DNA from 3 places in the Arthrobacter sp. MW3 TE3886 genome. Region 3 is predicted to be linked to each of the others. Evidence: riboswitches for the same ligand, from Rfam matches in the RefSeq annotation. Region 3 holds a riboswitch; each other region holds the start of a gene.

Region 1 (7,604 bases), 2.2 Mb from region 3:
CGGCGAGCCACTTCCAGCCGGCCTTCTCGATGGCGCGGGTGGTGAGGTAAGCCGCCAGCACCAGGCACAGGGTGAGCATCGCGTCCGGGTTGTTGAACCGGAACATGAGGGCGGCCACCGGGGTCAGCGCCAGGGCGCCGCCGGCGAGCAGGCCAGCGGCCGGCCCGGACACCCGCTTGACGGTCAGGTAGAGAAGCCCGACGGCGGCCACCCCCATGAGCGCCTGGGGAATGAGCATGCTCAGGGCCGAGAAACCAAAGATCCGTCCCGCGAGGGCCGGGATCCAGAGGGCGGCCGGCGGTTTATCCACTGTGATGGCGTTGCCGGCGTCGAGGGAGCCGAAGAGCAGTGCCGTCCAGTCCTTGGTCCCGGCCTGGATCGCCGCGGCATAGAAGGAGTTGGCGTAGCCGGTGGCCTCAAGATTCCACAGGTACAACGCCGCGGTGACCACCAGGAGCAGCGCTGCCGAGGGCCGCACCCAGCGGGGCTGCGGTCCGAACAGCAGCCGGTCCCGGCGCCCCTGCGCTGCCGGGGCCTGGGACGCGGGCGGCTGGGGCGCCGTCCCGCCGTCTCCGGGAACCGGGTGTGGCTGCGCCTCGGCGGCGGGTGGCGTGCCGGCCTGGGAGCCGCTCTCGGCTCCGGTGGTGGGGCTGACGGTTGCCGTCATTTACTTGGCCTTTTCTGTGCGGGGGAGGGAAGGATCGGGGGCGCCGGGCGCAGGAACGGCAGTGGTGGGCCTGTGGCGGAAAACCACCAGCCGGAACAGCAGGAACTTCACGGCTGTGGCGGCCAGGTTGGCGGCGGTGACCGTGAGCAGTTCAAGCCAGCGGTCCGGTGCTGCTCCCGACTCGGCGTGAACGAGGGCGAGTGCGCCAGAGGTCAGGGCCAGCCCGATGCCGAAGACCAGCAGTCCCTCGAAGTGGTGGCGTGCGGCCTGGCTGCTGCCCTGGATGCCGAACGTGAAGCGCCGGTTGGCGGCGGTGTTGGCCACGGCGGTGGTGAGCAACGCGAGGAAATTTGCCAGCTGCGGGTCCATGAACCCGCGGCAGAGCAGGAAAATCGCCAGGTAGGCCAGGGTGGAGGCCACCCCGATGCTGCCGAAGCGGACGAGTTGTCCGAAGAGGCTTCCACCGGGGCTTTGTTCCTGGGCCCGGGCGGCGGCCGGCAGCGGTCCGCGGGCCAGGGCGGCGCGCAGGTCGGGAACCGGGATCCGGCCCGAGACCAGGTCCCGGCTCAACCGTGCCATGCCGCGCAAGTCCGCGAGGGCGGTCTGGACGATGTCCACGCTGGAATCCGGGGTCGTCGGTCCAGTCCACCGGGACTTCGTGGACGCGCAGGCCGCACTTTTCTGCCAGGACCAGCAGCTCGGTGTCGAAGAACCAGGCGTTGTCCAGCGTGTGGGGGAGCAGTTGCCGGGCCACGTCCGACCGGATCGCCTTGAAGCCGCACTGTGCATCGCTGAAGTGGGCGCCCATGAGGGCCTGGAGCAGGAAGTTGTAGCTGCGCGAGATGAATTCCCGCTTGGGACCGCGGACCACGCGGGAGTTGCGGGTCAGCCGCGTCCCGATCGCCAGGTCGGAGTGCCCCGAGATGAGCGGGGCAAGGAGCGGTCCGAGGGCCGCCAGATCAGTGGAAAGATCCACATCCATGTACGCCAGGACCGGCGACGGCGAGGCCAGCCACACCTTGCGAAGTGCGTTTCCGCGGCCCTTTTCCGCCATATGGACCACCTTCACTTCGCGCAGCTCGCGGGCTACGCGTTCCGCGGCCTTGAGCGTTCCGTCGGTGCTGGCGTTGTCCGCCACGGTGATCCGGAAGGAGTGCGGGAAGGCGCCGAGCAGGTAGGCGTGGAGCCGGCGCAGGCAGGCTTCGAGGTCCCGCTCCTCGTTGAAGACCGGGATAGTGACGTCCAGCAGGGGCGTGCTGGCGCGCGTATCGATGGCTGTGCGCCGGGCGCCGGGGCCGGTAAGCGCCCCGGCGAACGGGTCCGGAGCGGGCGCGTCGGCCAGCGCAAGCCCCGGGGATGTCTCGGGTGCCGCCGGGCCGGCCGGCGTCCCCGCGGTGCGGGGCAGGGTTCCTGTGGCCTGGTCTGTGAATGTCATGGCTCAACTTTCCCGGCGGCCCATATGAGGGCTTTAGGGTCAAGCTGTGCTGGGGCTGTGGAAGTCTGGGCTGTCGGGCTGCTCCGGCCGTGGAGACGCAAGGAGGCCCCGGATCCGTGTGGATCCGGGGCCTCCTTGGCGGGGCCGGTTAGTGCCGGTTTAGTACCAGTTGTGTGCGTAGTGGAAGTTCAGGGCGCCGCAGGGGGAGCCATAGCGCGACTTGACGTAGTTCAGGCCCCAGTTGATCTGGGTCCGGTAGTTGGTCATGTAGTCGGCGCCGGCGCTCGCCATCTTCGTGGCGGGCAGGGACTGGACCACGCCGTAGGCGCCGCTGCTGGCGTTCGTCGCGGTGGTCTTCCAGTCAGATTCCTTGGTCCACAGCTTGTGCAGGCACTGCATCTGGCCAGGTGCCCAGCCATAGCGGCCCAGCTGGGACGCGGCGTAGGCCTGGGCCCCGGCAGGGTCGTCAATTGCGACCGGTGCCGGTGCGGGGGCAGGAGCGGCTGCCGGTGCGGGTGCCGGTGCGGGTGCGGGTGCGGGAGCGGGAGCGGGAGCTGCCGCGGGAGCCGGAGCAGGTGCGGGAGCAGCGGGGGCGGGGATCAGCGCTTCGGCTGCCTTAACCTCGGAGATCTGGGGAGCCACGTTCTTTTCCGCCGGAGCGGTCGGCCCAGCCACCTGGACCCGCTCGAAGTTGAGCTTGGCCAGCGGGTCGGCGATCGTGGCCGTCTGGCTCGCAACGTTCGCCGTGTGGGCGCCCGGCTCTGCCGCCTGGCTGGCGGCGCCGCCACCCAGCAGCAGCGCGCACGCGGCGGTGACGACGGCGGCACGGCGGCCGGTTGTACCGAGTCCGGCGGCGAACCGCGACAGGGCGGATGCCCGTTTGGCCGGTTCGGCGCGGTGGCGCGACTTAGCTGCGCCAACTGAGCGGGAATGCGAATCGCCGTCAGGGCGCGTTTGTACCTGGAATTCAGTCATGGTGGCCTCTCAACGCCGGCGGAGTTAGCTGTCGGGTTCGGATGAGGTCATCCGGCCGCACGGAATATCACGTGTCGGCTTCACCCCGAGGGCGCATGAATGCAGAATGCCCGGGAACTCTGGGTCCCCCGCCTCTGCCTGGTCCAGCGGAATCCGGGAAGCGGCAGAGTTTGGCGTCCGTCCGGATATGCGGCACCGATGGCGGCGCACTCTAAAGACGCTACAGGACCCAACCGCTTAAGTCACATTTTGGTAACAGGAATCACAGGGCCGGGGTGGCGGGTTGCGCCGGATTGACCAGACGTCCGGTCCCGGGTCCTTGCGGCGCCGGCCGCGCCGTCTATGCCGACGGCGGCGCGGCGGGCAGCCGCACGGCGAACTCAGTGCGCCCTGGCCGGGACGTGACCTCGACGGTTCCTCCGTGGGCCTCCACGATCGACTGGACGATGGACAGGCCCAACCCGCTGGTGCCTTCGGAAGTCGGCGCAGCGGTCGCCGTGCCCTGGCCGCCGCGGCTGCCGGAAACGGCGCCGGAAGGCGGGCGTGCGGCGGCCCCGGACCCGACCCCCGCCGTCGCGACCACCGAACTGGCGGGGAGGGCTGCGGGACTCGACGCCGGATTGGTGCGTGAGGCGTCGGCCCGGGCGAAGCGGGCGAAGACCCGGCCGATAAATTCCGGGGCGATGCCGCTGCCATTGTCTGTCACGGTGACCACGGCACTGCCGTCAGCCGAGCGCATGACGCCCGTGACCACCTTGGTCCCGGGTTCGGTGTGCTTGCGCGCATTGGACAGGAGGTTGGCGAGGACCTGGTGAAGCTGGGTCGCATCACCGCGCACCACCAAGGGCTCGTCCGGAAGTTCGAGCTGCCAGATGCGGTCCGGGGCCATGACTTTCTCATCGCTGACCGTCTCGATGGCCAGTTGGGTGAGGTCGACGTCGGAGATCTTGAGCGGCTGCCCCTCGTCCAGACGCGCCAACAGCAGCAGGTCCTCCACGAGCGTGGTCATCCGCTCGGACTGGCTTTGCACACGGGCGAGGGACCTCTCGCCGTCGGGGGTGAAATGCTCGGTCATTCGCATCAGCTCCGTGTAGCCGCGGATGGCCGTAAGCGGGGTGCGGAGTTCGTGCGAGGCGTCGGCGACGAACTGCCGGACCTTCATCTCGCTCTCCTGCCGCGCTTCGAGGGCGTTGGAGACGTTGTCCAGCATCTTGTTCAGCGCGTAGCCCACGCTGCCCACTTCCGTTCCGGGATGGGCCGCCGACGTCGGGACGCGCACCCCTAGCGCCACCTCGCCGGCGTCCAGCGGGAGGCGGGAGACCTTGGTGGCCACCTCGGAGAGCTGTTCCAGCGGCTTCATGGTCCGCCGGATCAGGGCCGTGCCGGCGAGCCCGATCAACACGAGCCCGCCTGCGGACACCACCACCATGGTCCAGACCAGGGAGGTCAGGGTGTTTTGCTTTTCTGCCAGCGGGAGTCCGGTCACAATCACGTCGCCGTATGGCGCACGCGCGGCCGTGAGCCGGTAGGCGCCGGCCGAAAGGGTCCGGTCCACGGGCACACCGTTTGGGGTGAGGGTCAGGAGAACCTTGTTGTCGGCGGGGGAGAGGCTCTTGACCGCGCCGTCCCCGGCCAGGAAGCCGGCCCTACTGACTTCGTCGTCCAGTATCCGGGCGTTAAGCGTCCCGACGCCCTGTCCCCGGGCTTCGAGGGGGTCGGGGCGCCTGCCCGAATCGTCCGAGGAGGGCCGGCCGAACTCGCTCGAACGGTGGGAGGCCTGGTCCAGCTGGGTGTCGAGTTGCCGGGTGAGGAAGAGGTCCATGGAGGCGTAGCTGAACAAGCCCACAGCGCCGCAGATGGCCACGAGCAGCGCCATGGCAACCAGGACCAGCCTGGTGCGCAAATGCCACGTGGACGGGTTGCGCCAGTCGCGTCCGGGGACGCGGGTCATGCCAGAAAGTGAGGGCACGGATCAGTCCGCCGGTTTCAGGACGTACCCGGCTCCGCGCACCGTGTGGATCATGGGAGCGTGGTTGGCGTCGACCTTCTTGCGGAGGTAGGAAATATACAGTTCCACGATGTTCGCCTGCCCGCCGAAGTCGTAGTCCCAGACGCGGTCCAGGATCTGGGCCTTGCTGATGACCCGTTTCGGGTTTTCCATGAGGTAGCGCAGCAGCTCGAACTGCGTGGCGGTCAGGTGCAGTTCCTCCCCGGCCCGGGTGACTTCGCGGGTGTCGACATTGAGCACGAGGTCTCCCACCACGAGCTCGGCGGTGTCCATGGCGGCCACCCCGGAGCGCTGGACCAGCCGGTGCAGGCGCAGCAGCACCTCTTCCATGCTGAACGGCTTGGTGACGTAGTCATCGCCGCCGGCTGCCAGCCCGGTGATGCGGTCCTGGACGGCATCCTTGGCCGTCAGGAACAGCGCCGGCACCTCCGGCGCGAACGCGCGGATCCTGCTCAGCAGTTCGACGCCGTCGAACCCGGGCAGCATCACATCCAGCACCAGCACATCCGGGCGGAACTCCTTGGCCAGCCGGACGGCGCCGGGCCCGTCCTCGGCCACGGCCACGGACCATCCGGCCATCCGCAGGCCCATGCTCATGAGTTCGGAGAGGCTGGGCTCGTCATCCACCACGAGGGCGCGGATGGGGGAGCCGTCCGGATGCGTGAGCTGGGGAAGGTTGTTGGTCATGGAGTGCGAAGTGGCCATGGGACAACTCTCCGATCTGCCGGTTAGGCGCGGCTTTGGGGACCCTGTGCGGCACCTGTGAATCCCAGCCTAGCGAGCTGGACGCCGTTGCGGGACCGTACAGGCGGCGACGGCCGCGCTCAATCCGCCCTTTCCCGTCAGGCCCGAACGTCACAGGCCGGGCTGTCGGCCCGCACAGCCCAGGCACAGGATCGCTCACCACTCTGGGGTGAACACCGATCCGCACCCGAAGGAGAAACACCATGAGCGGTCAGCGTCCCGGAGCCGGTTCCGGACCAGCCCCCGTACCCGCCCCCGCGCCCACAACCGGCGCAACAACGGCGCCCGCGCCCGTGACGGCGCCCCGCGCTGCCTGGCAGCACGACGCCGGGCACTCCGACGCCGGGCACTCCGACGCCGGGCACTCCGACACAGGGCAGCCGGCAGTGGGCCCAGCTGCCGGCTGGGGCGCGCCCCCGGTCTGGACGGTTCCAGCGTCGGAACCGGCCTGGGGCATGCCCCGGCAGGAGCCTCCTGCGACTGCGGCGGCCACAGGCTGGGGCGCGCCGGGAACTTCCGCCAAGACAGCCTCGGCGTCGAAGCCCTGGACCCTCAAGCGGGGGCTCGCCGTCGCCGGGGCCGCGGCTGTCCTGGCTGTCGGCGCCGGGGCGGGCGTCTATGCCCTGACCTCAAGTGCCACGGCAGCCACTGGTGCCGCCGGCGGGGCGGCGGCCGGGGGAGCCGGCGGCCAGGGTTTCGCCCCGGGCGTGCCCGGCTCCGCACAAGACGGTTCCCCACAAGACGGTTCCGCGCAAGGCGGTTTCGGGGGAGGGGGCATGCCGGGACAGGGCGGTCCCGGCGATTTCGCTGCCGGCGGGATGGGCAGCGGGCTTTCGGCGGCCGTGCATGCCGAATACGTGGTGCTGCAAGGAAGCGCCTACACGACGATGGCCGAGCAGCTGGGCACAGTGAGCGAAGTCAGCTCTTCCTCCGTGACGGTCAAGAGCAGCGACGGTTTCACGCGCAGCTATGCGTTGGGCAGCGACGTGGTGGTGAGTAATCTGCAACAGCGGCGCCAGCAGGCAGGCGGCACGGGCACCCAGCTGAGCGTGGCGGACATCGTCGCGGGCGGGACGGTGCGGATCGTGTCGGCCAAGGAAGGTTCCGGCTACACGGCGGCCTCCGTCATGGTGGTGGCGGCGACGGCCACCGGCCAGTCGAACTGATCGCCGCAGCCGGCATTGCCGCCGTGCCTGGCCGGCGGCAATGCCGGCTGCCCACTTCGTGGACCCCCGCGCAGGGAACGGTGGGCAGACCCGGTTTGCCCAACTTGCCGTGCTGTGAATGATTTCCGCGGCTTTGCGCCTTGAGGCCGAATAACATTCGGCAAAGAACACTTCCTGACCTCCCGGTCGGTAAAACACTTGTTATTTTATTGCCGCTGCAGAATTGTGACTTGCGCTACAAATCCTTGATCTGTCTCACTATGTGGAATCCGGGGTCCATTGTTACTTGCACGTTTACATTGTTACGTTGCACACTTCAATTGTGAACAAGAACTCAACAGCACCTGCAGCCGCAGCTTCCTGGATCAGCACACCCGCTGGTACCGAGATGCGCTGTTGTCGAATGCACGCCTAACTTTTACACCCCTAAAGGTTTCTAGGCATTCGCCCCCAGCCCAGAGTCGGGCGCCCCTCCCCAATTTCATTGCGGGGAAAGAAGCATTCGAGCCGCGATGACGGCCATTCACATTGAGGTAAGCATTCCATGTCAGTTGCATCCGGATACGTCCACATCTCCGTCCGTAACGCCAGCAAGGCCGGCCAGGCCTC
Region 2 (7,604 bases), 2.0 Mb from region 3:
GCCTCAAGCCGCTAAAGTGAACCAGGCAGGATAACCTTGAAAGATACAGACCAACACGGTCCGGGCAGTCATACCCTGAACCCGCGTATCCATGCGGATGCGGTGACCGCCGGCCGTGTCCCCGCAGAACGAAGAAGGTTGATTACGTGCCTACCGGCAAGGTCAAGTGGTATGACAAGGAAAAAGGCTTCGGATTCCTCGCGGGCGAGGACGGCCAGGAAGTCTTCCTGCCCAAGTCCGCGCTGCCCGAAGGCATCACGGAGCTCAAGGCCGGCACGCGTGTTGAATTTGGTGTAGCCGACGGGCGCAAGGGTGCCCAGGCGCTGGGCCTGCGCGTGCTGGACAAGACGCCGTCCATCGCCAAGGCAAAGCGGCCCAGTGCCCGGGACCTTGCCCCGCTGGTCCAGGACCTCGTCAGCGTGCTGGACAACCTCTCAGGGACCCTGTCTGCGGGCAAGTACCCGGAAGGCAACAAGGGCAAGGCGATCGCAGCGGCCCTCCGTAAGGTTGCCGACGAGCTGGACGTATAAGGCTTTTGATGACTCAGGAACCTGATCAGTTGCCGGCGCCGGATGCCGGATCCACAGCGCCCGCCGGGGCCAAAGCAACCGGCCCCAAGCAGGGAATCCGCCCGCGCGCCGGCGTGCCCGTCTGGCGCACCGGCAAGCCTGACGCTTTCCTGGCCGCCGCCGTCGACGTCGCCCGCGCCGCGGTGGAGGGCATTGCCCCCGCCGAGCAGATCGGCGAGCACATCGGTGCCCGCAGCGAGGGCGACCGCCTGGTGACCCACCTCTTCGAATCCAGGCTGCCCGGCTACGGCGGCTGGCAGTGGTACGCCGTGCTGACCCGCAACTCGCGGTCCAAGGTGGTCACGGTGGACGAACTCGGTCTCCTGCCCTCCGAGGACTCCATCCTGGCGCCGGCCTGGGTTCCCTGGGCCGAGCGGGTCCGCCCGGAAGACGCGCAGGCTGACGAGGCCGAGACGCCGTCCGGTTCCGAGGCGCCGTCGCAGGTGTCCGACGCCGACCAGCCGGATGCTGCCGACGCCGACGCCGACGCAGCTGCGATGAACGACGACGACGCCAACGACGACGAACCGAACGACGACGAGCGGGAACGCTCCGCGGGCGAGGCCGACTAGCGGTTGGAAGCGTCCGGGAGAGTGTCTGGGGAGGGCTGGGGCTGATGTCCACGTTCAAATCCCTGCACATCCTGAACTACCGGATCTGGTTCGTCGGCGCCCTTATTTCCAACGTTGGCACCTGGATGCAGCGCACCGCCCAGGACTGGCTGGTGTTCGCCCACCTGACGGCGCACGATGCCGGGGCGGTGGGGATCACGATGGCCCTGCAGCTGGGTCCGCAGCTCTTCCTGGCACCCGTGGCCGGGCTGGTCGCCGATCGGTTCAACCGCAAGCGGCTCCTGGTGCTGACCCAGTCCGCCATGGCGCTGCTGAGCGCGGGGCTGGGCATCCTGGTGGTCACAGGTGCGGCGCAGCTCTGGCAGGTCTACGCGTTCGCCCTGATGCTCGGGGTGGTCTCGGCCCTGGACGCCCCCGTCCGGCAGACCTTCGTCTCGGAGCTGGTCCAGGACGACTACCTGCCCAATGCGGTGGCCCTGAACAGCGCGTCCTTCAACGTTGCCCGGATGATCGGCCCGGCCGTCGCCGGCGTGCTCACGGCCGCCGTCGGGCCCGGCTGGGTTTTCCTCATCAATACACTCACCTTCGTGCCCCTGTTGCTCAGCCTGGCGAAAATCCCGTCGTCGTCGCTGCGCCGGCTGCCGCGTGCACCTGCGGGCAAGGGCAGGATCCGGGAGGGGCTGCGCTATGTGAGGTACCGTCCGGACCTGGTCGTGGTGCTGGTGGCGATCTTCATCGTGGGAACCCTGGGGCTGAATTTCGCCCTGTTCATCGCGGCCATGGTGGGGACGGAATTCGGCCTCGATGCGGGGGCCTTCGGCTTGATGAATTCGATCATGGCCATCGGTTCCGTCGCCGGGGCACTGTTGTCCGCCGGCCGCGGCAAGCCACGGCTGCGGGTCATTTTCGGGGCGGCCGCCGCCTTCGGCGTGACCTCGGGCATCGCAGCGATGGCCCCGAGCTACTTCTGGTACGGGGTCGCGCTTGTGCCCGTGGGGCTGTTCGCGATCACCATGATGACCAGCGCCAACGGGTACGTCCAGACCACCACGGAGCCCGTGATGCGGGGCCGGGTGATGGCCCTCTACATGGCGATCTTCATGGGCGGAACTCCCCTTGGTGCGCCGCTCGTCGGCTGGGTGGCAAACACCGCGGGCCCCCGCTGGTCCATGGCGGTCGCGGCCGGCGCCGGCCTGCTGGCGGCCCTGATCGGGCTGGTGTGGATCATCCGCGCGAAGCACCTGCGGCTCCACTTCAACCGCCGCGCCCGCGGGCTGCGGTACTTCCGCGTCGAAAGCGGGACGGGCGCGGCCGGTGCCGGCCGGGACGCGCGGCCGGAGGCACAGCCGGGCGGACGGGCCTGAAACGACGACGGCGCCGTCACGGTTTGGGTTCTGTGCGGCCGTGACGACGCCGGACGCAGGGCTACTTCTTCAGTTCCGCCACGACGAAGTCGATGCACTCGAGCAGTGCCGAGACATCGTCGGGCTCGATCGCCACGAAGGTGGCGATGCGCAGCTGGTTTCGGCCCAGCTTGCGGTACGGCTCGGTATCGACGACGCCGTTGGCGCGGAGCACCTTGGCGATGGCCGAGGCGTCGATTGATTCGTCGAAGTCGATCGTGGCGATCACGTTGGAACGGTCCTCAGCCTTGGCCACGAACGGCGTGGCGTATCCGGACGCCTCGGCCCAGCGGTAGATGCGGCCGGCAGAGTCCGCGGTCCGGCCGGCGGCGAAGTCCAGGCCGCCGTTGGCGTTGAGCCACTGCACCTGGGCATCGAGCGTCACCAGGGTGGCCAGCGCGGGGGTGTTGTAGGTCTGGTTCAGCCGGGAGTTGTCGATCGCCGTCTGGAGGTCCAGGAAATCGGGGATCCAGCGGCCGCCGGCCTTGATCCGTGCCGCCCGCTCAAGCGCAGCCGGGGAGAACAGGCCCAGCCACAGGCCGCCGTCGGATGCGAAGTTCTTCTGCGGCGCAAAGTAGTACACGTCCGCCTCCGCCACGTCCACGTCCAGCCCGCCCGCGGCCGAGGTCGCGTCCACCAGCACCAGCGAGCCCTCGTCGGCGCCGGCCACGCGCTGGACGGGTGCGGCAACGCCGGTTGAGGTCTCGTTCTGCGGCCACGCGTAGACGTCGACGCCGGCCTCCGCCCGGGCGGTGGGGCGGGTGCCGGGTTCTGCCTTGATGATGGAGGACTCGGCAAGGAAGGGTGCCTTGTTGGTGGCGGAGGCGAACTTCGAGCCGAACTCGCCGAAGGACAGGTGCTGCGCCTTGTTCTCCACGAGCCCGAAGCTGGCAATGTCCCAGAACGCGGTGGATCCGCCGACGCCCAGCACCACTTCATAGCCTTCCGGTGCCCGGAAGAATTCGCTGAGGCCGTTGCGGACCGAGCCGACCAGGTTCTTCACGGGTGCCTGGCGGTGCGAGGTCCCCAACAGCTTCGACGAGGCCGCGGCCAGGGCATCCATCTGTTCCGGCCGGACTTTCGACGGGCCGGCGCCGAACCGTCCGTCCTTGGGCAGGAGGTTGGCGGGGATCGTGATGCTGGTGTCGCTCACAGTGGCTCCAATTTTCGGCTGGTTCGTAGCGTGGCTGGGAGGTGGCGGGAGGGATGGCCACCACGGACACCCCTTTTCATACTGCCTGTTCTATTTTGCCTGACAGCTCCCGGCGATACGGAAAAAGGCCTGTCATAGTCCGGTCATTGAGACACCAGGGGACGGCTGGCCGGCTGGGGCTGAGGCAATAGCTCCAGCCCGATCGAAAGATTATCCGGAGTAATTCAAAATAGGCTAGGCTGGCATGCGAACGTACGGCGGTTCCCGCCAGGGCGCATCCTGCATGCAGCCCGCACGCGGTACGGTGGGAATGACGCTAGGACTGCGCTCGAGGAGCTGAGCTGAATGACGGATCTGATCGATACCACGGAGATGTATCTTCGGACCATTCTGGAACTTGAAGAAGAAAACATCGTTGCCCTCCGCGCCCGCATCGCCGAACGGCTCCGCCACTCCGGTCCCACTGTGTCCCAGACCATCGGCCGGATGGAGCGCGACGGGCTGGTGGTTGTTTCCGGCGACCGGCACCTTGAGCTGACGGAAACCGGACGGAAACGCGCAATCGGCGTCATGCGCAAGCACCGTCTGGCCGAACGCCTCCTCGCGGACGTGATCGGGCTCGACTGGGCCTACGTCCATGAGGAAGCGTGCCGCTGGGAGCATGTCATGAGCGAACGCGTCGAGCGCAGAATCTTCGAGATGCTCGACCACCCGACAGTCTCACCCTACGGAAACCCGATTCCAGGGCTTGCGGATCTTGGCGGCGTGCCCAACGGCGCCCCCGTGGACAGGGCCGTGAACCTGCTGGAGGCCATGGCCGGCTACGGTGTGAGCTCCCGGGTTACGGTCAACCGGCTCGCGGAGCCGATCCAGGTGGAACCGGAGCTTCTGGCCCAGCTCGACGAGGGCGGAATCAGGCCAGGCGCGCTGGTCTCGCTGGAGCGGGTGGGGGAGTACATCTCGGTCCGCGTCCCCGATATCGAAGGTGCCCTGGAGCTGCCGCCCGAGGTAGCCGCACACGTCTTTGTAACAGTCGCCTGACCCGCCACTCCGCGCCGGTCATGGGACGACCCATGAGTTGTGCACAATTGCGATTACGGATTTATTACCGGGCGGCTTAATCACCTATAGTTAGTGGCCAGTACCGATACCAAAGCGTTACCTGATCCGAAGCCGAGCCCTGCCAGCGGATCAGTCGCAGAACCACCTCCTGGCAGGGGCGGGGGAACCACTTTCGGCTGCTACTTCGGCAGCCTTGGGGTGAAGTCCGTCAGCGGCAAGCAGCTTCCACCGAAGGATCCCATGGGGATGCCTCTGTGCCTGGCCGCTTGCAACGGCGGACCGGGTCTTTGATCTCTCTGACCCGAATCCGACAGCTAACTCCGCAGGCCATCCAGAGAGGAACCGTTCTTGACCACCCAGACCGCCAGGGGCCGTCGCCGCGCGACCGGTCCCGCTCCGGAGCCGCGGCCCGTCGTCGCTCACACGGCCGAACGCCCGCGTGACGTGCACCGCGATGAACGGCGTCACCGGCGCAGCCCGTTCCGCCAGGTTACGGACTTTGCCGCGGCCAGCGGAGTCGGGCAGAAAGCCGGGATCGCGCTGGCCGCGACTGGTCTGGTTCTCACCGTGACGGTTCCCGTCACGAGCCCGGTGATGGCTTCGAATCCGAGCGGATCCGGCGCGCTCACCGCTGCCGTGCAGCCGGATGTCACGGCTGCCGCCGCCGCAAAGGTTGACTTCAACCGCACGGCCGTCACCACGAAGGGTGATCCGGACGGGAAGCTCAAGCAGTTGCTGAGCGCCCAGTCTGTGGGCACCATCACCCGCGCGGCATCGGCGGGCACCCTTGGTGCGCCGCTGGACCAGCTGGTCACGGCCTCACCCTTCGGCTACCGCGTCAGCCCCATCACTGGGGGCGCGGGGGAGTTCCACCGCGGCCAGGATTTCGCCGCCCAGTGCGGCACGGCGGTCCACGCGGCCGCCAGCGGCACCGTGACCTTCAACGGTTGGCATCCCTTCGGCGGCGGAAACCGCGTGGTCATCGATCACGGCAACGGCCTGGAGACCACGTACAACCACCTGTCCTCGGCCTCGGTCCAGGTTGGCCAGAAGGTTTCCCGCGGTGACGTCGTCGCCATGAGTGGGACCACCGGCGCCTCCACGGGCTGCCACCTTCACTTTGAAGTGATGGTCAACGGCGACGTCGTTGATCCGCTCGGCTGGCTCTAGACAAGACGATGGGCTGCTCTCAAGTTCCCGTGACACGCCGTGATCTGAATGTGACATTGAATCCGGACTGCTGTAGGGTTTGAAGCACGCCAACTTTTCCGAAGTTGGCGCTCTTGAGTGGATTGCCTAGCTCTGCCACCGCTCAAGGTCCGTTCGCATTACATCGTCTGGCAGGGGCGGGGGAACCAATTTTGGCCTTCGAAAGAAGGCCTTGGGGTTAAGTCGCAAAGCTTCCCAGGAAGCAGCGCGGCCGGGTGACTCCCATCCGAATCCGACAGCTCACCTCGTAGGCATTGGGAGAGGCTACTTTCGTGTCTTCACGCCACAATTCTGCGCGCATGCGCACCGGCGAGGCTCTGTCGAGCCCGCTGGAATCCACATCACGTGACGCCCTTGCCGGCGTCCGGATTGGATCACGTTCCGCAGGCTCAATCTCTACCGAGCCCGGACAGCATGCAGTTTCCGCTTTTGGCGCGTCTTCGCAGTACACCCTTCGCTAAGTAACCCATTTCGGGGCGATCCGGCGTACCCCCAAGATGCCGGAGCGTCCTCAGCCCGTGCCCGAAAGCGCGCGGTCCAAGGATCACGAAAGAGAGAACTTAATGACTACTCGTGCAAACGTTGCACGGCACCGCGCCGAGGTCACCAAGACCAACTCGCTGGCTGTTATTGCTAAGGCTGTCGGCGACAACGCCGGCGGCGTGGGCCGTCAGGCCGCGGTCATCGCCGCAGCTTCCGGTCTGGTCCTGACCAGCGGAATCGCAGCCAACGCTGCTGAAACCAATGTTCAGCGCGAATCCACCTCCGCTTCGGCCCTGGAAGTCCAGTCCGCAGCTCCGGCCACCATCTCGGCCGCTTCCACCATCGCGATCTCCTACGAGAAGCCCGCAGTGACCACCACGCCGGCTCCCGTAGTCGAGGCACCCAAGCCCGTCGTGAAGGTCCAGGACGCTACGGCCTCCCGCGCCGGCGGCACCGAGCTTGGCGTCAGCGGCGGCGTCGCTGCCCAGGCTCCGGCCGGCATCGGAAGCGGCGCTGGCGCGACCATCGCCGCCGCTGCCTACGCACAGATCGGCGTGGCGCAGGACTGCACCGCCCTCGCCACCAACGCACTGGCCGCGGCCGGCATCCACTACCACGGCTGGCCGGCAGGTTACCTGTCCCTGGGCCGCACCGTGAGCGCCGGCGAGGCACGCCCGGGCGACCTCGCCTACTACCAGAACGGCGGCGTGGGCATGGCTCACATCGCGGTCTACGTCGGCAACGGCATGGCAGTGCACGGCGGCTGGAACGGCGGCACCACCGCGCTGTACAGCGTAAACGTCGGCTCCGGCCCGGTATTCATCCGCGTCGGCGCCTAAGCACGAACCCCAGCTTTTCGAAAGACCCCCGCCTGCAGGCGGGGGTCTTTTGCGTTGCCGCGCAGTGAACTTTCCGCGCCGGGGACTGCGCCGGCGAAAAAATATTCGGTGATCCGGCACTTGAGTGTTTACTCTTGTGTTGTCGATCCATAGCCCGACCATGCAGAGGGCAGCCGGCCCTCGTGCCGCTGGCGGGTGCGGCCGTGAAGAGGTATGCGGATGCGCACTCTCGTTCTGAATGCTGGATATGAACCGCTGGCGGTCATCACCTTCCGCCGGGCGCTCGTCCTTGTCCTGACCGGAAAGGCCAGCGT
Region 3 (7,604 bases):
TCAATCTGTTCATCGTGCCCTCGCTCTATCTCCGGTTCGCCAAGTCCAGGAAGACCACGGAGAGGGAACGGGCTGCCGCCGGGCCGGCGACCGTCTGACGGTGGCCAGACTCAGAACAACGCGGCGGTCACAGTCCGGGTGAGCTGCTGAATGATCTGGGTGCGGGGGCCCATATCGGAGTAATTCTTGCCCCGTGTGTACACGACGAACACGAAGGCCCGGCCGTCCTTGTCCAGGACGGCCGCGTCATGCAGGTTTCCGAACAGCAGTCCGTACTTATGGTGAACCCCTACCCCGGGCGGAACCGCCGGCGGGATCAGTGTCTCAAAGTTGGTGTTCTGCATATAGGACAGGAGCTGGGCGGTGTTGCGGGCATTGAGCAGCTGTCCCGTGTAGAGCAGCTGGAGGGTCCTGGCCATTTCTGCGGGCGTCAGCAGGTTGACCGTGCGGTCGTAGGTGATCCCGATCGACGCGGCGTATTCCGTGATGCCCCGCTGGCCGACCGCCCGCAGGATCAGCGCCCACGAATCGTTGTTGCTCTGCTGGACCATCTGGCGGATCTGGGCGCCGGCCGTCGAGGCGCCCATCCGGGCGGTCAGCGAGGCGCGGCCGGTTTCCACGAGGTGGTAATACGCCGACGCGGCCAGGATCTTCGCCGTGCTGGCGGCCACAAACTTGCCTTGGGCCCCATAGCCGTGGACCACGCCGTCGGAGACATCGATCAAGGACACCCCCAGCGCATAGGCGCTGTTGGCCTCGATGATCCCGTTGATCTGGCTGTCCAGTTCCGGGTCAATGGCCGGGACCGCGACGGCAGGCACGGCGGGGAGCTCAGCCGGTTTCCCGGCGGCCGCCGAGACGGTGCCCGCCACGGGCGAAGCAGTTGTGGGCAGGTCAGATGCCGGCGGAACGGTCCGGCCGGCATCGGTGACCGGCGCCGTCGCCGCAGCGGCCGGCGGGTCAGAAGGCAGCCCTGCCTGGACGCCCGCATAGACGCCGCCGGCGGCGACAAGGGCCAGTGCGACGGCGGCCGCCGTCAGATACTGTCTCCGGATCCTCCCCTCACGCCGGGCGAGGGACCGCGGGCCGGGCTGGGACCCGTCGCTTGCCCGGTGCCCGCCGGAGCGGTAGTGGCGCGGCGTCGGCTCAGGCATCCGGACCGGCCCCGTGCTGTTGTTCGAATCGTTCGCAGGCATCGTACTTCCCCGAAGGTGACTGACCGCGGTGGGGCCATAGACTTCCAGCATTCTTCCCGCTTGCGGCATCCCGCGCAAGGGCACGTATCCGGGGAAAAGTGGTTCTGCCATCCAAAGCCGCGGCGTACTGTGGAGAAAACGTGAGGAGCGGACATGCGAAAAATCGTCCTGGCCATGCAGGTGTCCCTCGACGGATTCTTCGAGGGCCCGGACCGCGACATCAGCTGGCACACGGTCGACGACGAGCTGCACCGCCACTTCAACCAACAGTTGAGCACCATGGGCGCCTTCCTTGACGGCCGCGTCACGTACGAGCTGATGGAAGGGTTCTGGCCCACCGCGGACAAGGACCCAGCCGCCGGCCCAGTGATGGCCGAGTTCGCCCGGATCTGGCGGGACATGCCCAAGATCGTCTACTCCCGGACGCTGACATCAGCCGACTGGAACACCACCGTAGTCCGGGATGTGGTGGCGGAAGAAGTGCTGGCCCTGAAGGCGCAGCCGGGCGGGGACCTGGCCCTCGGCGGGGCAGAACTGGCCGATACCTTCCGGCGGCTCAGGCTGATCGACGAATACTGGCTGTACGTCCATCCGGTACTGATTGGCCGGGGCAGACCACTGTTCAAGGCTGCGGACAGCAGAGCCCAGCTCCGGCTGCTGGAGACACGGGCTTTCAGCAACGGAGTGGCGCTGCTGCGCTACGCCGCGTAGCCGGCGCGGCGGCCCCCTGCGGCCATCGCTGCGGCACTTTCTTAAGCATTTCTTAAACGGCTGACGGAAGAGTGGAATTTGTCGCCTGTCCGGGCGCCCTTGTCCCGAGCCGGAGGATCCCATGACTGGACCTGCCCCTGTTAAGCGCGATACGCCGCCGGGCGGTGATGGAGCACTGAGCCGCAGTGGAGTACTGCGCCGTCCCGACGCTGTGCCTCCCACCGCGGGGCCCCGGCTGTGGGCCCTCCCCCAGATCCGCCACTGGCTGGTGCTGGGCATTCTGCTGTCCGCCGCCGTCGTGGCGCTGGGCCTGGCGGCGCAGCTGACCCCCGGCTTTAGCGCCACCGAGCTCGGGATCGATCAGGACCTAAGCCGGCACCACGCCGCCGCCCTGACCGCCGTCGCGATGGCCCTGACCGTCGTGTTTGGCCCGGTGGCGGGCCTCGCGCTGATCGGCGCCACGGCGCTGTCCATCTGGCTGTTCCGCGGCGGCCTGCCCAAGGCGGTTGCTTTCGGCCTCGTGGCATCATCCGGCTGGGTGGCGAGTGAAATCTTCAAGCTCATCGTGGCCCGCCAGCGGCCCAACCCTGCCCTGCTGTTCGATCCCCTGGCGCCGGAAACGGGTTCCAACAGCTTCCCAAGCGGCCACGTGTCCTTTGCGGTGGCACTGGGATTCGCAGTGTACTTCCTGGCCCGCGGAACCCGCTGGGCCAAGGTCACGGCCGCCGGGGCGGCGGCGGTGGCCCTGATCGTAGCCTGGTCACGGCTGTATATCGGCGTCCACTACCCCACCGACGTCGCGGCGTCGTTCCTGGCCGCGAGCGCAGCCGTGGTCTTGCTCGCGGGCCTGTGGAACCGTGTCACTCCGCGGATGGCGGATTGGCGTCGGGCGACATCCGGCAGCCGGCCGCTGGGCGCTGAGGGGAAATGACAATGCCCGCCCTAAACGTTCTTACCGTCCTTCCGGCCGCCCACGCCGCCGGAACACCGTCCCTGCTGGACCCGGCAAACCTGCTCGCCGGGTTGGGTCCGGCCGCCTTGGGTGTGATCGCGGCCATGGTCTTCATCGAATCGGGCGTGCTCTTTCCCTTCCTGCCCGGCGACTCCCTGCTGTTCACCGCAGGCCTTCTGCACCAGCAGCTGCAACTGACGTTGCCCGTGCTGATCGGCGTCGTCACCGCGGCCGCGGTCGCCGGGGACCAGGTCGGCTACATGCTCGGACGGAAATTTGGCCGGCGCTGGTTCAAGGACGACGCCCGGATCCTGAAGACAGCGCACCTGACCACCACGGAGGACTTCTTCCGCCGCCACGGCGGGGCCGCCGTCGTGCTGGCGCGCTTCGTCCCCATGGTCCGGACGTTTGCTCCCCTGACCGCCGGGATCGCGCGCTATGACTACAAATCCTTCACCCTGTGGAATATCACCGGCGCCGCGGCATGGGCGGCCTCCGTGACGATGCTTGGCACCTGGCTGGGGCACTTTGACATCATCGCCAGGAACATCGACGCCATCGTCGTGGCCATGGTGCTCGTCTCCGTCGTGCCGGGGGTGGTGCAGCTCCTCAAACGCCGCCGCAACTCCCGCGGCGCAGCCGCGTCCGCAGCCCACGCCGCCGGCGACACGGCGGAGGAACCCGGGGGCGGATGGCGGACTGAGGAAATGGCCGCGGAAGAATAGCTGACATGACTTCCGCTGAGCTTCCCTCCCTGCTGCTCGTCGAGGACGACGCCGTCCTGGGACCGCTCATCGCCGAGCTCCTGGACCCCGACTACCGGGTCCAGTTGGTCACCAACGGCCGCGATGGCCTCCACCAGGGGCTGACCGGGAGCTGGGACGTCATGATTGTCGACCGCGGGTTGCCCGCCATGGACGGCATCGCCCTCATCACGGCTTTGCGGTCGAAAGGCATTGCCACGCCCATCCTGGTCCTGACCGCGCTGGGCGACCCCGACGAAAAGGTCAGGGGACTGGACGCCGGCGCCAACGATTACGTGACCAAGCCGTTCGACGCCGGCGAACTGGCAGCACGCCTGCGCGCACTGACGCGCTCCTTCCCTCCCCCGGCCCCGGCCCCGGTGGCGATCGGGGACTGGGAACTGGACCCGACGCAGCGTTCCGTCCGTTCCGTCTACGGGCAAACGGTGCCGCTGACCGCGAAGGAAGGCCAACTGCTGGCAGCCCTGGCCGCGGAACCGGACCGCGTCTTCACCCGGGACGAGCTCCTCGCGGCGTGCTTCCACGCCTCGGAGCAGCCCGGCGTGATCGATACCTATGTCCATCACCTGCGCCGGAAGATCTCCAAAGCCGTGATCCGCACGGTGCACGGCCTCGGATACCAGATCGGCGATGCTCATGAGTGACGGCCGGCCGGCACGCGGAAATCCGGACCACTCCGTCCTGCGCAAGGCCTCCCTCAAGGTCGCGCTGCGGATCAGCGCCGCGTGCGCGGTCATGGTTCTCGGGCTGCTCGCCGCCACGGCACTGTACCTCACGAACCAACTGGCCCATCCTGAAGTGCCGCGTTCGGCGGCGGCCGGGGCGGCCTACACATACCTGGATTCCAAGGATGTCCTCGAAGCCATGATCATCGCCGGGGTGGCGGGAATCCTGCTGGCCGGCATCGTCGGGTGGCTCAGCGCGCGCAGCGCCATCCGACCCCTCAGTGAGGCCCTGGCCAGGGAGCGGCGTTTCGTCCAGGACGCGAGCCACGAATTGCGCACCCCATTGACCATCCTGGACACCAGGATCCAGCTGGCCCAGCGCAACACTGTGCCCGGCTCCAGGCAAAGCCAGGACCTGGCCCGGATCCGGGAGGACGCCGCGACGCTGACCGGGATTGTCACCGAACTGCTCCTCGCGGCTACCGCGGAGGCCCCGGCCCACTCCGCACCCCCTGCCGACCTGGCCGATGCTGCCGCCAGCGTCGCCGTCAGCCTCCAGCCGGTGGCAGAGCAGCGGAAGGTGCGCCTGGAATTCTCTGCCGATGCCCGGCCGCTGGCCCGGATCGAGAAGAACTCGCTGCGCCGTGCCGTGCTGGCCCTGGCGGACAACGCCCTGGCCCACACGCCTCCGGGCGGCCGCGTGTCCATCACGACCTCAATCGAGCAGAAGCGCGCCGTGATCACCGTGGCGGACTCGGGGACCGGAATTACTGGCGTCGATCAGGCCCGGATCTTTGACCGGTTCGTGCGGACCGCCAGCACCGGTACTTCACAGGGACAGCGGAGCTTTGGCATCGGGCTGGCCTTGGTCCGGGAGATTGCCGTCGCTGCCGGGGGCACTGTCGAGGTGGCCGCGACCGGGGACGAGGGAACGGTCATGAAGCTGACGCTTCCGCTCAGTGAGAGCGGGAATCCCTGAGGATCCTGTGCCGGAGAAAGGCGGTGCCGCCGGGAGCCCGGACCCCCAAAATGCAGAGACAGAAAAGACCGGCGATCGATTTGCCCCCAAGGGAAATCGATCGCCGGTCTTTCCGGACTGTCTGGCCCCGGTCGGGGCCATGCGGCTTAGGCGCGGACGAAGGTCACGCCGCCGGTCGCGGTGAGCCAGGACAGCGGGTGCACCATCGTCTGGTTCGAGCCGTTCATGCCGCCGCTGACCACCTGGCCGTTGCCGGCGTAGATGCCCACGTGGCCGGACTGGACCACCATGTCACCGGGCTGCGGCGTGGCCACAACGGCTCCAAGGCCAAGGAACGCGCGGGGACCGATGTCGCCAACGGGCTTGCCCGCGGCGCCAAGGGCCTTCTCCACCATGGCGGTGCAGTCCTGGGTGATGCCCACCTGGCTGTAGGCGGCCGAGAGCATGATGGCGTTGCGTCCGCCGGCAGCGGGCGCCGCGGCCGGCGCTGCTGCCGGAGCGGCCTGCACCTGGACGGTCGCCTTGGGCGCTGCCACCGGGGCTGCAGCCGGGGCTGCAGCGGGAGCCAGAGCCGGAGCCGGAGCCGGAGCAACGGGCTGCTCGATGACCGGCGCGGCAACAGAATCCACTGCGGGGCGCTCGAAGCTGATCTTGACGCTTGAATCGGCGCTGACGGGGGCGCTGACCTGTCCGGTGACGTCGATGTTCGACGCCGGAGCGGAGTCACGCTGCACGGGGGCGGTGGCGGCGTTGGCAGCCATTCCGCTGGTCAGGACCAGGCCGGATGCGGCGGCGAGGACGGCGGCATGGCGCGCAAAAGTATTGACTGAAGTCATGAATGTAGCCTCTCCCAATGCCTGCGAGGTGAGCTGTCGGATTCGGATGGGAGGCACCCGGCCGCACTCCCGGGCCCGTCGTGGCGGGCACTGTGCGGCTTCACCCCAAGACCTGCATATCAGCAGGTCAAAAGTGGTTTCCCCGTCTCTGCCGGACGTTGATGCGAGTTACCCCCGGGCCGCGGCAGAGTTAGGCAATCGGCTGGGGAGCGCCCGTATCGGAGACAACAGGCACTCATCAACCGTAGCGCGAACCGCACCCGAAAGTCACATTCAGGTAACGGAGGCGGTGATGGCGTGCCGCAATTTGCCCATAGGGCGGCGGCCGTTTCCGAACATAGGATGATGCCATCAGCACCACCGGAAGCGGAGGCCCGAAATGAACAGCCATTGTGTCGCCATCTGCCAGTTGAGCACTCAGCCCCAAGAGGATTTCGACGTCAACACCGAGCTGCTGATCCTGGACGGCGGGGACGTCCATGTGAGCACATGGGACGCGGAACCGCGCGACGGGGGCTTCGACGAGCACGTCCTGAATGACCGGGTGGACGCGCTCGGGTACATGGTTGTCAACGACTGGGCCTTCCTGGACGGGAAGGCCTACGCAGTAGTGGAACGGCGGTCGGGAACGGTGCCGGCGGGCCGCGGCGAACCGTGACCTTCCTGTCCCTGGCGCTGATCGCCGTCATCGCCCTGGCTGGCCCCCTGCTGGCCCTGCCCGTGCGCTGGCACTTGCCTGTCATGCTGGGTGAGCTGCTGGCCGGCATCGCGATCGGGCGCTCAGGCCTGGCCCTTGTGGACCCCGCGGACCCGACATTCACCCTGCTGGCCAATATCGGCTTTGCGCTGATGATGTTCGTGGCAGGCACCCACGTTCCCGTGCGGGATCCGCACATCCGTGGCGCCCTCGGGAAGGGCTCGCGCCGGGCGATTGTGGCCGCAGCGGCAGCGGTGGTGGTCGGAACCGGCATCGGGCTGCTGTTCGGGACTGGACATGCTCCCCTCTATGTCGTGCTGCTGGCGTCTTCGTCGGCCGCCCTGGTGCTTCCAATCGTCGATTCCCTGCGCCTCGGCGGGCCAGATGTCGTGGACATGACAGCGCAGGTGGCAATAGCCGACACAGCCTGCATTGTGGCGTTGCCGCTCCTGGTGGATCCGCCCCACGCAGTCCAGGCGGCGCTGGGCGTCCTCGTGGTGACCGGGTGCGCGGTGGTGCTCTTTGTCGGCTTGCGCTGGCTGGAGCGCCGGGGAATCCGCCGGCGCGTGCACCGGCTCTCGGAAAGCCGCAAGTTTGCCCTGGAGCTGCGGATCCAGCTGGCCGTACTCTTCACCCTGGCCGGTGTCGCAACGTGGAGCAATGTTTCTGTGATGATGGCAGGCTTTTCCTTCGGCCTGGTGATGGCTGCCGTCGGCGAACCGCGGCGGCTGGCCCGGCAATTGTTCGCGCTCAGCGACGGCTTCCTGGGTCCGCTCTTCTTCGTCTGGCTGGGTGCCTCGCTGA

The links. A riboswitch is a leader RNA that binds a small molecule or an ion and turns the genes downstream of it on or off. The one in region 3 is predicted to bind cyclic di-AMP.
Region 1: another riboswitch for cyclic di-AMP. It lies ahead of ABH915_RS03905 (hypothetical protein); the one in region 3 lies ahead of ABH915_RS13645 (hypothetical protein).
Region 2: another riboswitch for cyclic di-AMP. It lies ahead of ABH915_RS04845 (M23 family metallopeptidase); the one in region 3 lies ahead of ABH915_RS13645 (hypothetical protein).

Annotation. Positions count from the first base shown of each region.
Region 1 is NZ_JBGCAN010000001.1:827,226-834,829, forward strand. Features, by position in the region: gene ABH915_RS03890 (glycosyltransferase family 39 protein) at 1-667, opposite strand, end outside; gene ABH915_RS03895 (GtrA family protein) at 668-1,285, opposite strand; partial or broken gene ABH915_RS03900 (glycosyltransferase) at 1,467-2,102, opposite strand; gene ABH915_RS03905 (hypothetical protein) at 2,262-3,077, opposite strand; cyclic di-AMP (ydaO/yuaA leader) riboswitch at 3,079-3,236, opposite strand; gene ABH915_RS03910 (ATP-binding protein) at 3,418-5,028, opposite strand; gene ABH915_RS03915 (response regulator transcription factor) at 5,050-5,790, opposite strand; gene ABH915_RS03920 (hypothetical protein) at 6,033-6,995, shown strand; gene ABH915_RS03925 (winged helix-turn-helix domain-containing protein) at 7,540-7,604, shown strand, end outside.
Region 2 is NZ_JBGCAN010000001.1:1,035,944-1,043,547, forward strand. Features, by position in the region: gene ABH915_RS04820 (cold-shock protein) at 147-530, shown strand; gene ABH915_RS04825 (DUF3027 domain-containing protein) at 539-1,141, shown strand; gene ABH915_RS04830 (MFS transporter) at 1,186-2,505, shown strand; gene serC (phosphoserine transaminase) at 2,567-3,697, opposite strand; gene ABH915_RS04840 (metal-dependent transcriptional regulator) at 4,043-4,738, shown strand; cyclic di-AMP (ydaO/yuaA leader) riboswitch at 4,889-5,103, shown strand; gene ABH915_RS04845 (M23 family metallopeptidase) at 5,108-5,929, shown strand; cyclic di-AMP (ydaO/yuaA leader) riboswitch at 6,053-6,236, shown strand; gene ABH915_RS04850 (NlpC/P60 family protein) at 6,532-7,290, shown strand; gene ABH915_RS04855 (HNH endonuclease) at 7,510-7,604, shown strand, end outside.
Region 3 is NZ_JBGCAN010000001.1:2,995,093-3,002,696, forward strand. Features, by position in the region: gene ABH915_RS13610 (efflux RND transporter permease subunit) at 1-98, shown strand, start outside; gene ABH915_RS13615 (serine hydrolase) at 111-1,196, opposite strand; gene ABH915_RS13620 (dihydrofolate reductase family protein) at 1,350-1,907, shown strand; gene ABH915_RS13625 (phosphatase PAP2 family protein) at 2,029-2,838, shown strand; gene ABH915_RS13630 (DedA family protein) at 2,841-3,584, shown strand; gene ABH915_RS13635 (response regulator transcription factor) at 3,590-4,267, shown strand; gene ABH915_RS13640 (sensor histidine kinase) at 4,260-5,267, shown strand; gene ABH915_RS13645 (hypothetical protein) at 5,414-6,103, opposite strand; cyclic di-AMP (ydaO/yuaA leader) riboswitch at 6,108-6,310, opposite strand; gene ABH915_RS13650 (hypothetical protein) at 6,513-6,761, shown strand; gene ABH915_RS13655 (cation:proton antiporter) at 6,758-7,604, shown strand, end outside.